DNA from 3 places in the Gemmobacter sp. 24YEA27 genome. Region 1 is predicted to be linked to each of the others. Evidence: riboswitches for the same ligand, from Rfam matches in the RefSeq annotation. Region 1 holds a riboswitch; each other region holds the start of a gene.
The links. A riboswitch is a leader RNA that binds a small molecule or an ion and turns the genes downstream of it on or off. The one in region 1 is predicted to bind cobalamin.
Positions count from the first base shown of each region.

Region 1 (5,992 bases):
CAGCGCGCGGAAGCAATCCTCCATCGCAGCAAGGGCATCGGGGTTCGCAGTCTCGAGAAAAGCCCGGATCGCCGGGTCGTCCAGCGTCGCCTCGCGGTAAAGGTCGAAGAGATGCGACGGCACCACGCGGGCGAGATGGGCAAAAGCCGCGAGATGTTCCAGCGTCGCGGCGATCTCGGCGGCCCCCCGGAACCCATGCCGGGTCATCGAGGTCAGCCAGACCGGATTGGCAGCGCGGGCGCGGGTGACACGGGCGATTTCCTCGGTCAGCGCCCGGGCGCGGGGCTGGTCGGGGCGGGTGGCGTCAAGGTGGTAAAGCGCCGGTTTTGCCGCCCCAAGCCGCTCCATCGCGGCGGCGAAACCGCCTTCATGGCTGGCGTAATCCATCGCGAGCAAAAGATCGGTTTCCGGCATATCCTGGGTATGAAGGAAGGCGTCCGCCGCCCGAAGCCGCGTTTCAAGCAGATCGCGTGCAGGGGCGCCCTGGGCCGTATGGTCCGAAGCCGCAAGCCAGGCCTCGCCCGCCGCCTTGCGGGCGCTTTCGGAGTAATCGCCCTCGCGGATCCCGAGACCATAGCTGCCGGGGGCAGGCGCGAAGACCCGGGCCCCGCGCGGCGCGGTCGTGTAGGGGTTCATATCGGCAGCTTCGTCACGCTCGGCCAGCGCCTCGCAGCCTGCATCAAAAAGCCGGGCGAGATCGGGAAAGACGTCTCTGAACAGGCCGGAAGCGCGGATCGAGACCTCGATCCGGGGGCGGTCCATCAGGGTCAGCGGCAGGATGCCAAAACCGGTGACGCGGTCAGAGCCTTCGTCCCAGATCGGCTCCAGCCCGGCGAGATGCAGCGCCATGGCGAATTCCTCGCCCGCCGTGCGCATCGTGGCCGACCCCCAGAGGTTGAGGACAAGGCCGCGCGGGTAATCGCCATGATCCTGGAGGTGGCGGCGCACCAGTTCTTCGGCCAGTCTGATGCCCTGGGCATGGGCGGCGCGTGACGGCACAGCGCGCGGGTCGGTGCCATAGAGGTTACGTCCCGTGGGCAGCACATCGGCGCGGCCCCGCCAGGGCGAGCCGGAGGGTCCGGGCGGAACTGGCTGGCCGTTGAGCGCGGCGATGAGGTTGTCGCGTTCGGAGGTCAGCGAGTCGGGATCGCCGGATGGCTGGCCCCGGGGGCTGTCTGCCCCCCCGGGCCCGGAAGGGTGGCCCCCGAGGATATTTTCGGACAGATGAAAAGGTGTGCCGCGGGCCCAGATGTGGAGGCCTTCGCCGAACTGGCTTTCTTTCAGGTCGCAGACGAAACGGTCGATCCTGGGGATCGCCTCGGCGGGGGAGGCGGTTTCCGGGATGTCAAGATCCTGTTCGACATGCGCGCTTTGCGCTTCCTGACGGATAGCGGCGATCAGCCGGTCACGGCGGGCCGGGTCGAGGCCATCGGCGGTGGAATATTCATCAAGCAGGCGTTCAAGCCGGGCCAGCGCCGGGGGCATTGCGGCATCCGCCAGCGGCGGGGTCAGATGACCGAGCGTGACGGCTCCAATGCGGCGGCGGGCCTGAGCGGCCTCGCCCGGGTCATTGACGATGAACGGGTAGATCACGGGAAGCGGCGCGACCAGCGCCTCGGGCCAGCAGGCGGCGGAGAGGGCGACCGCCTTCCCGGGCAGCCATTCGAGCGTGCCATGGGCGCCGATATGGAGAAGCGCATCTGTGCCCTGCCGCAGCCAGAGATAGAAAGCGGTATAGGCGTGGCCGGGGATGCGACCGGTATCGTGATATTCGCCGTCACGATCCGGGCTGCGGCTGCGTTCGGGCTGCAGGGCGATCAGAAGATTGCCGCGCCGCGTCGCCTGGAAATGGAAGGCGCCGGCCTGGATCGCCGGATCGTCTTCTGGGCGGCCATGCGTCTCTGTTATGGCGGTTTTCAGGGGTTCCGGCAGTCGGGCGAGCGCCTCGCGATAGGCCGAAAGCGGCCAGGCGATGGTCTCGGACTGCAGCGCCTGATCAAGCGGAGCACCGGGTTGAATGCTGAAACCGGCGGCGCAGAGGTCCTCGGCCATCGCCTCGGCCGAGGCCAGAACGTCAAGGCCCACGGCATGAGCCATGCGCCAGGATTTGCCCGGATAGGTCGAGAGAACCATCGCGATGCGGCGGCTGGCCGGGGGCTCTGACGCGAGGCGGATCCAGGCTCTGACCTTCGCGACCACGGCCCCGATACGTTCGGGGTCCGGCGCGTGGCTGGTGCGGGAAAATTGCAGATCCGGGTCGCGCGGCGCCTCGTCCTTGAACGAAATCACGCCGGCGGTGATGCGGCCATCGACCTCGGGAAGCGCCACATGCATGGCCAGATCGGCAGGCGAGAGGCCGCGCCCGGCCCCTTCCCAGGCGGCGCGGGTGGAGGTGGCGTGGATCACCTGGAAGACCGGCACACCGGCGGCCTCCAGCGGTGAGCCACTGGCGGCGCGGGCGGAAAAGGCGGTGGCATTGACCAGCGCTTTCAGTCCAGGCGACGGGAGGGTCTCGCGCAGCCAGCGGGCGGCGGCCTCGTCCTTGAGGCTGGGAAGGAACGCGCCAAATGCCCGAAAGCCTGCGGCTTCGAACGCCAGGATCAGGGCGTCGATGGCAGCGGTGTCGCCGGCGGCGGCCCAGGCACGATAGAAGGGGATCAGGACAAGCGGCGTCTCGCCATGTGGCAGGTCACGGAGCACGCCGGCAGACGGGTGCCAGAAGCCAAAGCCCGGCAGCGATTTCGCGCCGGGCACCGGCCCGGCATAGAGACCCGCCGCAAGCGCGAGCTGCGCCAGCGCGCCCTGGGCCGCGACCGCCCCGCCGGTATCGCACAGCGCGGACAGGCGCCGCAGCGTGGCCACCGGCAAAGTCGAGGCGGCATCCAGTGCAGGGTCGGGGCGACCATCCGCCGGCAGGAGCGCCAGCGCGATCCCGCGTGATCTGGCGATGTTAGAGACCTGTTCGACGCCGTAAGCCCAGTAATTCACCCCGCCGATCAGCCGGATCAGCACGCCTTTCGCCCCGGTCAGCGTCTGCCCGATCCAGGTATCGACCGAGAGCGGATGCGTCAGCCGCGACAGGTTTGCCAGCCTGAGGGAGGGCAGCGTCTCGCGCCCCCGCTTCCACCCTGCCGCAAAAGCCCCGAGGTCGCTGTCGGAAAACGACAGCACCACAAGATCCCCGGGCGTCTGCCCGAGATCCTGCGGCATATCGGTCTCTTCCAGACCGTGGCTTTCGCGAAAGAGGACGTGCATCAGGCGCCTTATGCCCCCAGAGCGGCCCGAACGGCGGCCGCGTCGATATTGCCATGTTCCGCGATCACGACAAGCTGCGAGCGGCGGGGCTGGTTGCCCCAGGGCCGGTCGAACTGATGACGCACACGCGGGCCGACGGCCTGGATCAGAAGGCGCATCGGCTTGCCCTCGACCGCCACATGGCCTTTGACGCGCAGGATGTTCTGCGCGGCTGCCAGGGCCGAGACTTTCGCCGCAAGTGCCTCCGGGTCGGTGATCTCGGGCAGATCGACCACGATCGTGTCGAAATCGTCATGATCGTGATCATCATGGCCATCGTGATGCGAGGGGCGCTCATTCAGGCTGTCTTCGGCAGCCGCGCCGATCCCCAGCACGACACGCGCATCGATCACGCCTTCGGTCAAAGGCAGCATCGGCAGAGGGCGCGGCGCCTCGGCCTCGATCACGGCTTTCGCCTTTGCGATACCGGCATCCCCCGCGAGATCGGCCTTGGACAAAAGCACGATATCGGCGCAGGCGATCTGATCTTCGAAGACCTCGGAAAGCGGCGTCTCGTGATCGGCCTCCGCCGCGCCGGGCTGTGCCGGGTTCGGGGCGAAAAGGCCGGCGGCGACCGCTTCGGCATCGGCCACCGCCACCACACCGTCGATGGTGATTTTAGAGCGCAAAGCCGGCCAGTCGAAGGCCTTCAGCAGCGGTTTCGGCAGCGCAAGGCCCGAGGTTTCGATCACGATATGATCGGGGCGCGGCTCCATCGCCATCAGCTTTTCGATCGAGGGGATGAACTCGTCGGCAACGGTGCAGCAGATGCAGCCATTGGTGAGCTCGACAATCGAGCTTTCCGGGCAATTCGCATCGGCGCAGTCGCGGATCAGGTCGCCATCAACACCGACATCGCCAAATTCATTCACCAGCACAGCGAGCCGCCGCCCGCCCGGGTTTTGCAGCAGGTGCCGGATCAGCGTGGTTTTCCCGGCGCCAAGAAAGCCGGTGATCACGGTGACGGGGGTTTTTTCCAGGGATTTGTCTGCGGACATGTCAAAGCTCCATCGGAGGGATACGGGCGATTGTGTTCTTGCGGATGACCTCGGGCCGCGCACGCCAGGGGACGATGCCATCGGGCGTCGCCGCAAAGGCGTGATACATGGTGACGAGGTCGTTCAGATGCAGATCGGGGTCGAGATGGCCCTGGACATAGGTCCAGCGGCCCGGGCCGCGAAACACCACGGCGCAGCCATTGGAACAGGCAGACAGGCATTCCTGACGGCGATGTGCCACACCTTTGGCGGTCAGCGCCTCAGAGAGGCGCGCGCCATCGCGTATGGCCTCGGGGCTGCTGCCCGGCAATCTGCATGTGGTACAGACCACAAGCTCGGTTTCTCCGGCCATTTGCCCCTCCGGCATGGCTGTGGCTGCGCGGGGAACAGGTGGCGGGCAAAAGCACCACCAGACCCGCGGCTCACCCCGGCCGCCCGTTACGAATGATGCGCGCCCCGAAGGGCCGCACCGGCGCTGGCAGGTCTCCCGGCTTGCGGATTTCGGGGAATCCCCCTGCGGGCGCCCTGCCTTCCCGGCCGGGTGGCCAGTGGCGGTTGGGCGACCTTTCCGGTCACGGTCGCGGGGGCGGCTGCGTCTGGGCTTTCGGCCTGTCGCATTCCCTCTTCGCCTGCTGTATGGCAGGAACCAGCGATGGCCACAGCCAAGCCACCAGACCCACCGAATGTCAAGCGAGGCCAGGAATGACCGATGCTCCCGATCCCGCCGCAAATCCTGCGGAAGATGCTGCCCGCCACGCCGCAAAAAAGGCGAAGATCAAGGCCGCGCGCGACCGGATGATGGCGGAAAAGACCGGCGAGAAGGGGCTGATCATCGTCCATACCGGGCCGGGCAAGGGCAAAAGCTCCTCCGCCTTCGGGATGATCCTGCGCTGCATCGCGCATGAAATGCCCTGCGGCGTGGTGCAGTTCATCAAAGGCGCGATGTCGACCGGTGAGCGCGATCTGATCCTGAAGAATTTCGGAGGTCTCTGCCAGTTCCACACGATGGGCGAGGGCTTTACCTGGGAGACCCAGGATCTGGAGCGGGACCGCGCCGCAGCGGCGCGCGCCTGGGAAAAGGCGAAAGAGCTGATCCGGGACGAGCGGAACCGCATGGTGCTGCTGGACGAGATCAATATCGCGCTGCGCTATGACTACCTTGTTCTGGCCGAGGTGCTGGCGTTTCTGCGCGATGAGAAACCCCCGATGACCCATGTCGTGCTGACCGGGCGCAATGCAAAGCCGGAACTGGTGGAACTGGCCGATCTGGTGACGGAAATGGCGATGGTGAAACACCCGTTCCGCGCCGGGGTTAAAGCCCAGGCCGGGGTAGAGTTCTGATGTCTGGCCAGACGCCTGGCCGCGCGCTGATGATCCAGGGCACAGGCTCGAATGTCGGCAAGTCGCTGCTGGTCGCGGGGCTTTGCCGGGTGGCGCGGCGGCGGGGGCTGACGGTCCTGCCGTTCAAGCCGCAAAACATGTCGAACAATGCCGCGGTCACAGTGGACGGGGGCGAGATCGGGCGGGCCCAGGCACTGCAGGCGCTGGCCTGCGGGGTGGAGCCGCATAGCGATATGAACCCGGTCCTGCTGAAGCCTGAAACCGATACCGGCGCGCAAGTGGTGGTGCAGGGGCGTCGCCTGACCTCGGTGCGCGCAAAGGATTATGCTGGCCTGAAGCCGAAGATCGCCGAGGCAGTG
Region 1 covers NZ_JASJPW010000001.1:573,230-579,221, forward strand. The annotation lists gene cobN (cobaltochelatase subunit CobN) at 1-3,255, opposite strand, end outside; gene cobW (cobalamin biosynthesis protein CobW) at 3,264-4,292, opposite strand; gene QNO18_RS02910 (DUF1636 domain-containing protein) at 4,294-4,644, opposite strand; cobalamin riboswitch at 4,752-4,958, opposite strand; gene cobO (cob(I)yrinic acid a,c-diamide adenosyltransferase) at 4,995-5,633, shown strand; gene QNO18_RS02920 (cobyric acid synthase) at 5,633-5,992, shown strand, end outside.

Region 2 (5,992 bases), 1.5 Mb from region 1:
TTCGGTTGCCCCCGGCGATCACACCGCGCAGACCGGCGCGCCGGTCGGGGTCATTGAGAAAGCGGATCACCTGTTTCGGGACCGCGCCGCGCCCCTCGCCATCGGCGAATGTCGGGCAGATCAGAACGAAATCCCCGCCCGGATCCGGCATAGGATCCTGCGGGGATATTGGGATACGCAGCGCCGTGCCATAGCGGCCGGCGCTGATCTCTTCTAAGCGCATGACGAAACGCAGGGTATTGCCCGAGGCAGATGAGAAAAAGACGAGCCCGGGCACGGACAAACCCCTCAGCTGGCGAGGCGGCCGATCATATCGGGACGAAAGCCCGCCCAATGCGCGTCACCGGCGATGACGACAGGGGCCTGGCGATAGCCGAGCGCCACAACGCGGTTCATCGCATCGGCATCTTCGGTCAGATCGATAATGGAATAGGACAAGCCTTTGGCATCGAGCGCACGGGTGGTTGCGGTGCACTGAACGCATGCGGGTTTGGAGTAAACGGTGATGGTCATTGCCTGATCCTTCTACTGTCCCATGTGGCTGCGGTTCGCTGAGAAACGGCCAGCGGAAAGCCTCCGCCGGGTGATGTCCTCGCGCCCGTCGCACGGTTTTGTTGCCTTCACTTTGCCCTGGGATCCTGCCGCGGCTATGGTCTTCCCGGAGGTTTCCCCCCGGAGTTTCCCCTGGCCGTTCCTGCCGCTGGCTGCGCCCGGAAATGCCCGGTTTTCCCCGGATTTCGGACGCGTCGCAGGCTGCAGGTTTGCTCCCGGAACATCTGCATATTGATCCCTGATTTGCTCTGCTGTCAACATCTTGTGTTATTGAAATGCTACCCGTGACGGGAACGACTCAGAGTTGAAAAGCCGCTGAAATCAGAGGAAATCGTTGCTTTGCCGGGCGCGCGGGGGGAAATGTGTGCCTCTAAACCCACAGACTCGGGCTGCACAAAATTTCGCCTTGCACAATATCCAGGAGCAGGGGCGGCCCCTGATCGTGCCGCGTCGTGGACAGAATGGTGCACATCTCTGGGGATAAGCCGGTTGACCCAGGGGAAGGCAATGCAGGCGCCGGTCGCGCCCGCCGGGTCGTCACCAGATTGATTCGAAGGCGGCAGGGCCGGGGGCAGGAGCCGGGGGGCAGTTCCTGGTTCGCGGTGTTTCAGGCAGCCGGAGCGGCCGGGGGTGCGGACGCGGGGGCGGGCGGGATGGAATAGGTCATATTCGCCCGCGCCACCGGATCCTCGACCCCGTCCGAGAAGATCAGCGCATCCGCCACCGCCAGCACGCGCCCAAGTTTCAAAAGCCGCACATCGCAGTAAAGCCCGCGCCCGGCGGCCGGCTTGCGCATGAAATCGATGGAACATCCCGTGGTGACCGCCAGCGCCACCGGCCCGATCCTCGACAGGATGGCAAGGTAGACCGCCACATCGGCAAGAGCGAACATCGTGGGGCCGGATACAGTGCCACCCGGGCGCAGATGGCGCTCGGCCACTTGCAGCCGCAACCGGATGCCCTGATCGGTTACGGCATCGACGGTGAAATCCGCTGCCACCTGGCCGAAATCGCGGGTGACAAAGTCGTTCAGCGCGGCTCTGTCCATCAGGATCGGTTTCGCCATCGGTGTTCTCCCATATCTGCGCGCGGTGACCGGCGGGGAGAGTACCCGTCTCAGACGCACCGGCAAGGCTGCCGATGCGTTATTTTCTGTGAGGCCGCGCGGCTCTCAGACCTCGACCGAGATCCTGCCCATCGGGTTCGAGCAACAGGCGAGGATCCAGCCCTCGGCAATCTCGTCATCCGAAATGCCGCCATTATGGACCATATGCACATCGCCTGCGGTCTTTTTCACCTTGCAGGTGCCGCAAAGGCCGAAGGTACAGCCCGAGGGGATGTTCAGCCCGGCGCGTTTCGCCACCGCGAGCACGGTATCGGTCTCGGAACAGGGCGCGGTCACGTTTGAGGCGGCGAAGGTGATCTGCGCACCGGCCTCGGAATCGGGGATCACATCGTCGATCACCGGGGCGTCGGCTTCCGTCGACACCGGCGCGCCGAAGCTTTCCTGATGGTAATGTTCCATATCGAAGCCGAGCGAGACCAGCATGTCGCGCACCGCCTGCATGAACGGCTCCGGCCCGCAGCAAAACACCTCGCGCTCCAGATAATCCGGCGCCATCAGCCCAAGCATGATCTGGCTCAGCCGGCCCTGATAGCCGGTCCAGGTCTGGAACGGGTCGCTTTCCTCGACGGTAAAGCGCAGCTTCAGCCCCGGCACACGGTCTGCAAACCCTTCGAGCCGCTTGCGCAACAGGATTTCGGATGGCCGCTTTGCCGCATGGACGAAGACGATATCGGGCATCTCGCCCGAATCCCAGGCCCAGGTGGTCATCGACATCATCGGCGTGATGCCCGATCCGGCCGAGATAAAGAGATGCTTCTTTGCCGGATGCCGGTGCGAGCTGAAGATCCCCGCCGGGCCATAAGCCTTGATCTTCATCCCCGGCTTCAGGTGATCAAGCATCCAGCGCGTGCCGACAGACGTCGCCTGGGCTTTCACCGTGACCGAGATCGACAGTGGCCGCGATGGCGAAGACGAGATCGTATAGGTGCGCTGGACATTGCCCCTGGCGCCTTTTTTCGGATCAACCGGCAGGTCGAGCGTCACGAACTGGCCCGGCTGATAGTCGAACCAGGCCCCCGAGGGCGCGCGGAAGGTGAAGGTGGCGGTATCCGGCGTCTCGGGCACGACCATGGCGCATTCAAGATGCTCTGCATCATCCCAGGGCTTCACAGACCAGTTAAGTTGTTGCTTTCCCATTTTTATTCCGCCGCCAGTGCCGGGCCGGTGCCGGAAACGGGGCCAAGGCGTTCCGTCATGATGCCGGCATACCAGTCGATGAATTGCATCACCCCTTCTTCCTGGATCGGGGAATAGGGCCCGGGCTCATAGGCGGGAGAGAGAATGCCCTTCTGGTTTTCCTCGACCACCTGGCGGTCTTCGTCATTGGTGTTGAGCCAGACGCGGGTGAGGGTTTCGAGATCATAGTCGACGCCCTCGACCGCATCCTTATGGACCAGCCAGTTCGTGGTCACTTGCGTCTCGGTCGGGCTGATCGGCAGGATGCGGAAGACGATGGCGTGATCGCCGAGGAAATGGTTCCAGCTGTTCGGGTAGTGGAAGAACAGAAGGCTGCCGGCATCGTTGAAGGGCATGGTGCCCATGCGTTTCGCCACCGCCGCCTTAGTCGACATCGTATAGCTTTCGGCGCCGTTCAGCAGGGGGATGCGGGCGAGCCGCCATTGCATCTGCGGGTGGTTGGTGAAGCGCGAGGGCAGGCCGGCCGCCTCGCAGCGCTTCCAGTGTTCGATAATGTCGGGCGAGGCCGAATCAGGCCCCTCCATCGCCGTCATACGCGGGTTGTCGGAATAGGTCCGGCACAAAGACGGGTGCGCGCCGCCGCAATGATAACATTCGCGGTTGTTCTCGATCACCAGTTTCCAGTTGCCGTTTTCGACGATGGTCGAGCTGAAAGCGACCTTTGCATCGGCAAGGCCCGAGGGGGCCAGATACGACATCAGCTTCGGCGCGAGGTCGGAAATGGGAGGGGGCACTTCGGCGAGACAGATGAAAACCATGCCGCCAAGATCGACACAGTGCACCTTCTTCAGCCCGAACTTCGAAGGGTCGAAATCCTCGCCCATATCGCGGGCGAAAATAAGCTTGCCCTCGAGGTCATAGGTCCATTGGTGATAGGGGCAGACAAGGTTCGTCGTCGCGCCATTGGTCTTCGCGCAAAGCCGCTGACCGCGATGGCGGCAGACATTGTGGAACGCGCGGATGCGATTGTCTTTGCCCTTGATGATCACCACCGGATAGGCGCCGATCTGCAGCGTGGCAAAGGCGCCGGGTTTCTCCAGCTCGCAGCCCGGAATGGCAAAGAGCCATTCACGATACAAAATATGTTGAAGATCGGCCTCCAACACCCCGGGATCACAATATAAATCGCGCTCTAAGGCATAGCCGCTCCGGCGTGCCAGCAGGCGGGAAAGGGTTTCGGACTGGCTCAGCATTTGCTGTCCTTCGCGTTAGCCCGGGCGGGTCGCACGGGCAGGTTTGACGTGCGATGGACAACAGGCGGCGAAGGGCCCGCGCGGGGATGGACCCGCGAGCCGGTTGCCGCTTCGCCGCCCACCGCGGCTCGACATCTCGTGCAAGGCTGGTTTCCGGGCTTGGCGAGCGGTCTTTTCAACCCTGGTCGCGACACCTTCCCGGGCTCCTCCGCCCAGTGGTCCTTGTCGCGCCTCTCAGCCTCTACCGTTGCGGGGGCAGCGCCGGCTTTGGCCCCTTGCGGGACCGCACCGGCTTCCCAATTCTCCGCTGTCGCCAGCGGCACCTTGCGAGGCTGAATTGATCACAGTGCGGCGGGCGGGATTGTCTGTTTGCGACATGTCGCAAAGCGGAACAGACAGCGGCCCCGTAAGCAGCCTCATTCGCGCAGAAAGCGGGATTTTGCCGGTTGCCAAACGAAAATGCTCCGCTTAACGATTGGGCAACTTACTCGTTGGGGTGTCCCGGGAAACCGGGGCTGAGAGGCCGCAAGGCTAACCCATCGAACCTGATCCGGTTCATACCGGCGGAGGGAACGGGTGGTCTGATCGTGTCTCTGGCGGCCCGTTGTGGCCTGCCCGGGCATCAGTGTCCCCAAATCTTTTCGCCGGTCATTGGGGGCATGATGACGGCGATAGCTTTGACCATAGCGGGGTCCGATTCCGGCGGCGGCGCGGGGATTCAGGCCGATCTTAAAAGTTTCGCGGCAATGCGCGTCTATGGCGCCAGCGTGATCACTGCGATCACGGCCCAGAACACAAGGGCGGTGACCGCGGTGATGGCCCTGCCGGCGCGGCTGGTTCGGGCGCAGCTGGAGGCGGTGTTCGATGATCTTGCCGTGGGTGCGGTGAAGATCGGGATGCTGGGCGATCCGGAACTGGTCGCGACCGTGGCGGCGGCGCTGAAAGGGCGCGATCTGGCCCTGGTGGTTGATCCGGTGATGGTGGCGAAATCCGGTGACCGGTTGCTCGCGGCCGAGGCTGTCGCAGCACTGCGCGAGGCGCTTTTGCCGCTCGCGACGGTTTTGACCCCGAACCTGCCCGAAGCGGCAGATCTACTGGGCGAGGCCCCGGCCAGCAGCCATGAGGCGCAGGAAGCGCAGGGGCGCGCGCTCCTGTCGCTCGGGCCGGCCTGGGTGTTGATGAAAGGCGGTCATGCCGGGGGGGAAGAGTGTCGCGATCTGCTGATCGGCCCTGTATCCCATGTGTTCACGGCAGAACGCCAGCAGACCAAAAATACGCATGGCACAGGATGCAGCTATGCCGCAGCGATTGCGGCCGGGCTGGCGCAGGGGATGGCTGTCCCCGATGCGGTGGCGCGGGCGCATCGCTGGCTCCAGGGGGCGATCCGGGCGGCGGATGCGCTGCAAATCGGTTCCGGCCATGGGCCGGTGCATCATTTCCACGCGCTCTGGCCGCAATCATGAGCCGCGTCCATATTCTCGGGGCCGGTGTCATGGGCCTTGTGATGGCCAGCGAACTTACGGCGCGCGGTCATGAGGTCACGATTTCTGACCCGGCCGGCGGCCCCGGGCCGCAGGCCTGTTCCTGGTGGGCCGGTGGTATGCTGGCGCCATATTGCGAGGCGGAATCGGCAGAGGAGCCGGTTGAACGGCTTGGGGCCGGCGCGGCCGCCTGGTGGCAATCCCATACCGGGCTGGTTACCGGGGCCGGGACGCTGGTTCTGGCCGATCCGCGTGACCGGGGCGATCTGGCGCGTTTTGCGCGGCTGACCAAAGGGCACCAGGCCATTGGCGGGGACGGGATCGCGCAGCTTGAGTCCGATCTGGGAGGCCGTTTCCGCGAGGGGCTCTTCTTCAGAACCGAAGCGCATCTGGCCCCGCGCGCGGCGCTTGGCGAACTGGCCCGCCGGCTCGCGGCCCGGGGG
Region 2 covers NZ_JASJPW010000001.1:2,113,049-2,119,040, forward strand. The annotation lists gene nrdI (class Ib ribonucleoside-diphosphate reductase assembly flavoprotein NrdI) at 1-277, opposite strand, end outside; gene nrdH (glutaredoxin-like protein NrdH) at 289-513, opposite strand; gene QNO18_RS10580 (PaaI family thioesterase) at 1,160-1,618, opposite strand; gene QNO18_RS10585 (hybrid-cluster NAD(P)-dependent oxidoreductase) at 1,724-2,815, opposite strand; gene QNO18_RS10590 (aromatic ring-hydroxylating dioxygenase subunit alpha) at 2,818-4,068, opposite strand; cobalamin riboswitch at 4,195-4,410, opposite strand; TPP riboswitch at 4,551-4,657, shown strand; gene thiD (bifunctional hydroxymethylpyrimidine kinase/phosphomethylpyrimidine kinase) at 4,731-5,531, shown strand; gene QNO18_RS10600 (FAD-dependent oxidoreductase) at 5,528-5,992, shown strand, end outside.
Region 2: another riboswitch for cobalamin. It lies ahead of QNO18_RS10590 (aromatic ring-hydroxylating dioxygenase subunit alpha); the one in region 1 lies ahead of QNO18_RS02910 (DUF1636 domain-containing protein).

Region 3 (5,992 bases), 2.6 Mb from region 1:
GAAAGTGCCGACCGAGCCCCCTCCGGGAGAAGATTTTTCTAATCGTGAACCCGACCTCGGACCTGGCCCTTGCTGTTATCCAGAGCTTTACCCACAGATTCCAGGATTTATCGCCAAAAGGTGAGCGGGATCGAAGCGATTTGAAAGGATTTGTTAACCATCTGCATAACAAAATCCTGACAGATAAAACCGCGCTGTCTTTCCTGCATGCGACCAACCGAAGATCCTGCAATCTGACTTTCCGTCCCGCCCCCCCCAATCGGCCGATAATCCCCGTAATTGTCCGCCGCGCCCCGTTCCGACCGACCTTCCAGCAGGGAAGCCTGATATGCCACGCCGTATCCTGATCGCGGACTCTATCCCGGCAAACCGGGTCATCTTCCAGGTCCGGCTGAGCGATGGCTTTTTCCGGCCCCTGCTGACGGCGGATGCCACTTCCTGTCTGCGCGCAGCACGGCGCGAACGTCCCGATCTGATCGTAATCGATTGTGACCTGCCCGATATGCCCGGCCCGCAGGTGATCACCGCGCTGCGCAGCGATCCGCGCACCCGCAACCTGCCGGTGATTGCCCTCATCGCGCCAGACACGCCAGAGCGCCGGCTGGCCGCGCTGCGGGCGGGCGCAGATGACGTGATGGTCAAGCCGCCCGATATGTCGGTCCTGCTGGCGCGGATCCGCAATCTGCTGCGCCAGCGCGAGGAAAGCCAGATGATGTCACGCGCCTGGGGGTGCGAGATCCCCGAGATGCTGGGCCTCGCAGACCGCAAGGGCAGCTTTCTGCCGGTCGGCCCCGTCGGCCTGATCGCCGCCCGGCCCGAGACCGCGCAGGCCTGGAAACAACAGCTGGACCCGAGGCTGCGTGACCATGCGCGCGTACATGCCCCTGCGGAAGTGGCGAGCTATGGCGAACAGGCGGCCCATACCCATGTCTTCCTGATCGAGGCCGATACCGGCACCCATGGCGGCGGTCTGCGGCTGATGACCCAGCTTTCCGGCATTTCGCATTTCCGCCACAGCATGTTCTGCATCCTGGCGCCGGAAACCAGTGACACCGCCGCGCTCGCCTTCGATATGGGCGCCCATGACGTGATCGACCCTTCTGTCAGCGCCGAAGAGCTGGATCTGCGCATCCGCCTGCTTTTGCGGCGCAAGCAACAGGCCGATGCCGAGCGGAGCTCGATCGAGGCCGGGCTGCGGCTTGCGATCATCGACCCGCTGACCGGTGCCTATAACCGCCGCTATGCTTTCCCGCGCCTGGCAGGCATCGCCGAACAGGCGGCGGTCGAGGGCAGCGAATTCGCGGTGCTGGTAATCGACCTCGACCGGTTCAAATCCGTCAATGATTGTTATGGCCACACCACCGGCGACACTGTCCTGGTCGAAGTGGTCCGCCGCCTGCGCGACAATCTGCGGATCGATGATATGCTGGCGCGGATCGGGGGTGAGGAGTTTCTGATCGCCCTGCCCGAAACCACCGCCGCCGAGGCGCAGCGCATTGCCGAACGGCTGCGCTGCGTGGTCGGCGCCACGCCGGTCGATGGCGGCAATGGGGTCACGCTCAGCGTGACGGTTTCCATCGGCGTGAAAACCGGCGGCGGCCCGATGGCGCCTTCCGAGGATATCACTGCCATGGTGGATGCGGCCGATGGCGCGCTTTTGCGGTCGAAAACCCTGGGCCGCAATGTCGTAACGCTCAGCCATTCCTCTGTGTGACGCCACCTCTTGCCGCCATCCTGCGGCGCCCCGGTGATATGGCGCGGACGGAAGAGCCCGCGTCCAGCGCCTTGCCAAAACCGGGCACCAGACCTCGCCCTCGCATCCTCAGACCAGGCAGCGCCGCACCTGTCTGTGCAGGAGACCTGCTGGCGGCCCCTGCGCCCTGGTCAGGAAGACAGCTGGCGGAAACCGATGCCACATCCCCACAGGCAGAACAGCGCGGACGGGCCCGGTACCCGAGGTCAGCGGCGGATCGCCGCCAGCTCTGCCAGGCCCGCCAGAAATTCCGCGCTGCTCAGCATGACCTCCTGCCGTCCGAGCGCCGCCGCCTCCCCCATCGCAATCCCGGTGAGCTTTTGCGCAAAAACAACGGCATCGGCCAGGGAACGACCGCGCCCCAGCCCGGCAATGATCAGCGCCGCGAACAGATCCCCGGTCCCCGACAGCGCCAGCGGCAAATGCGGCGCGGGGTGACGGCTCACGCCGTCCGGCGTGATCACAACGCTTTCAAGACAGCCCTCGGGGCTGTCTTCCAGCACGCATCCGGTCGCAATTACCCGCGCACCAGGCCTCAGGTTCAGCCCCGCCCGCGCCAGCGCCAGATCTTCAGGCCGCGTAATCTTCTGCCCCGACAACAGCGACAGCTCAAACGGGTTCGGCGTGGTCAGATCGGCCAGCGGCAGCAATTCGTCGCGGATCACCGCCACCACCGCTTCGGGCACATAGCGCCCCGGGCCGGCATCGCCGATCACAGGGTCGCAGAGATAGACCAGTCGCGGGTTGATCTCGCGCGCTTTTGCGATGAATTCCGCCGCCAGATGCGCGATCGCGGCCGAACCGATATAGCCCGTCACGATGTAATCGGCCCGTTCGGGCAACCCACGCTCCATCGCGCCCAGAAGCAGATCGGCGAAAAAATCCTCGGGCAGCGCGCGACCGCGCAGGCTCGGGTAATCGGGGGTATTCGAGAACACCACCGTCGGGATCGCCGCCACCTCCAGCCCGGCCGCGCAAAGCGGAAACAGCGCCGCCGAATTGCCGACATGGCCGAACACGACCTGGCTCTGGATCGAAATGACGAAAGGCGGGGTCTGCATGGCTATGTCCTTCCTGCGCAGGATCCCGGTCATGGCCCGGCGCGCGCGGGCAGAGGTTACATCCGCCCGCGCGCAAAAGACCATGGGGTAAACCACGGGGCTTTGGGGAAATTTCTGCAAAGAAATGAAGACGGGGGCCGAACGGCAACCGCCCGCCCCGCCCCTCAGGACAGGCTCCTCACAAGGGGTCCCGGATGCCCCCTTATAACGCGCCCGTGATAACGGGCGTTGACAGACCACCACCCCGGCGGGTAGCGCAGAGGCGACGGTTCCCGCGAGGGAGGAAAGAGGGAACGCAGCAGGGCATCCGCCCGATCTGCGGCTGCCCCCGCAACTGTGAGCGGCGAGGGTTTCGCGATATGCCACTGGGGTTCATGGACCCTGGGAAGGCGCGAAACCCACTGACCCGCGAGCCAGGAGACCTGCCGTCGGCCATATTCACGGGCAGGCGCATCGGGCGGGGGTTCCTGATGGCAAGGATGACATGCGGGTGATTGCCCGTCGGTTCCTTGCAGTCTGCAGTGACGTGCAAAACGCCTTTCGGGGTAAAATTCATGCCGTCCATTTCCCGCCGCACATCTGTGCGGCTTTTGCTGACACTTACCGCTCTCACCCCCATCGCCGCTGCGCCGGCGCTGGCAGAAGAGACCACCATCGGCCTTGGCACCATCTGGCTGCCGGTCGATGACGACGCAGGCCAGGGGCTTGACGCCACCGCGCCCACCGCCAGCCGGCTGGGCGAAAAAATCCGCGACATCCCTGCTGCCGTCGAGGTGATCGGCACCGAAACCATGGCCGAACGCGGTCTTCATTCGATCGCCTCCGCCGTATCGCAGACCGCAACCGGGGTCACCTCGATCGCTGCACCGGGTTATGACAATGCCTTCGCCGCGCGCGGCTTTCAGGGCACGAGCTCGGTGATGATGCTGTTTGACGGCACCAGGCAGTTTCCCGGGCGCGGCAATATCTCTTTCCCGGTCGACAGCTGGCTGATCGAGGAATTCGAGGTCCTGAAAGGCGGCGGCTCGGTGATCCATGGCCATGGCGCGATTGGCGGTTTCGTCAATGCGATGCCCAAACGCCCGTTTGACGGTGCGCCGCGCCATTTGCTGACCGCGCTTGCGGGGTCAGATGGCAGGCTGCGCTTTGGCGCCGACAGTGGCGGCTCGCTCTCGGACACGCTTTCCTACCGCGTCGCGGTGATCGCGGATGGATCTGACGGCTGGATCGACGGTGCGGATGACAGTCTCGGCGCCGTGACCGCCGCGCTGAGCTGGAAGGCGACGCCTGATCTGACCTTCACCCTGTCCGCCGATTACGCAAAGCGCGAGCCGATGGCCTATTATGGCACGCCTTTGCGCAACGGGATCCTCGTCGCGGGGACCGAGGCGCTGAACTACAATGTTGAAGACGCGAAGACCGACTTCACCGATCACTGGCTGCAGCTGAAAACCGAATGGGCGCCGTCGGACGCGGTCCGCGTGTCGGCAGTGCTTTACCGCATCGGCTCTGACCGCAGCTTCCGCAATGCTGAAACCTATGAATGGGATCCGGTGACCGATACGGTATCGGTCGGCGAATTCGTCGCCATCGACCAGGATCAGGATCAGACCGGCTTCCGGCTGGATGCAGGCTTGCGCCATGGGATCGCGGGCTATGACAGCCATACGGTGATCGGCTTTGACCTGAACCGCTCGAAATCCAGCTATGCCAGTGCCTTCAGCTTCGGCTCGGTCACGGTCGATCCGTTCAACCCGCGCCCCGGTCGTTTCCCCACCGGCCTGACCCCGGTGGCGCAATACCGCTCGACCCTAGACCAGCGCGCGATCTTTCTGGAAAACCGCACCGAGCTTGGCAAGGGGCTGGCGCTCAGCCTTGGCCTGCGCCAGGACTGGTTCGATCTGAGCCGCCAGGGTGTCGCAAACCCCGCCACGAGCTTTGACGCCAGCTACAACTCTCCATCAGCGCGGGTCGCGCTCAGCTGGGCGGCGACTGAGACCACGGTGGTTTACGGCCAGCTGGCCTGGTCCACCGACCCGGTGAACGTGCCGCTGATGGATTACGCCGCGAATTTCCGCGATTTCGACCTGACCACGGGGCGACAATTCGAGATCGGGCTGCGCCAGAGCTTTGCCGATGGCCGCGCCGAATGGTCGCTTACCGCCTATGATATCGTGAAGCGCAATGTGCCGGTGCTGGCGCCGGGGTCTTTCACGCTGCAACAGGCCGGGCAGCAATCCTCACGCGGGATCGAGCTGGCAGCCAGCGCCACGGTGACCGACACCCTGCGGCTCAGCGGCAATATCGCCCGCACCAAAGCGCGGTTTGACGATTTCACCTTCTTCGATTTCAACACCTTTTCCTGGGTGGATTATTCGGGGAATGTGCCGATCCTCGTGCCGGAAACCTCGGCCAATCTCTGGGCATCCTGGGATTTCGCCGATGCCTGGACCGCGCATCTGGGTGTGCAATTCGTCGGCAAGGCCTGGTATGATTACGCCAATACCGAGAAACGCGGCAGTTTCTCGCTGATCAATGCCGGGCTTGACTGGCAGGCGGGCGAGACCTCGACCCTGTCATTGCGCGTGACGAACCTCTTCGACAAGAGCTATGCGGCATATCTCTACCCCGAAAAGGGTCAGGTGGTTCTCGGTGCGCCGCGCCGGTTCGAGTTGCAGCTGACTTCGAAGTTCTGAAAGTGCGCCCATGACCGATGCCTCACAAGACGAGACCTTCGCGTTGCTTGCCCGGCTTTTCGGGGCCGAAGGGCATTTGTGGAGCATCGGCACCCTTGCAGGGTTCATGGGGTTTGACCTGACCGGTATCCCGCAAATGATCGGCGGGGCACTGGTGCTGGAAGGTGAGACCGGGCGCGCCCGTCTCACCCCCGGCGCAAAGCTTCTCGCATTCGAGACCCTCAGCAGCGAGCCGAGGGGCTGGAACCACGGGATCGCGCTCTGCGAGGCAGGTGGGCTGCCTCCCCGCCCCCGCGACCGCCACCTTACCGTGGTCGCGGATGACGCGGCCCTGGTCGCCGCAGACCAAGGCGCACCGGCGCTTGATCTGGGGCTGGGCCATGCCGGGCTTCGCTGTTTCTTTCGACCTGCAGCGACGGCCCGCGCCCAGGCTCTGCTGCTGGCCGGCCAGCACTGGAACGATTGCCGCGAGGCGCTGGCCG
Region 3 covers NZ_JASJPW010000001.1:3,154,508-3,160,499, forward strand. The annotation lists gene QNO18_RS15685 (diguanylate cyclase) at 329-1,714, shown strand; gene pdxY (pyridoxal kinase) at 1,960-2,814, opposite strand; cobalamin riboswitch at 3,064-3,259, shown strand; gene QNO18_RS15695 (TonB-dependent receptor) at 3,369-5,510, shown strand; gene QNO18_RS15700 (hypothetical protein) at 5,521-5,992, shown strand, end outside.
Region 3: another riboswitch for cobalamin. It lies ahead of QNO18_RS15695 (TonB-dependent receptor); the one in region 1 lies ahead of QNO18_RS02910 (DUF1636 domain-containing protein).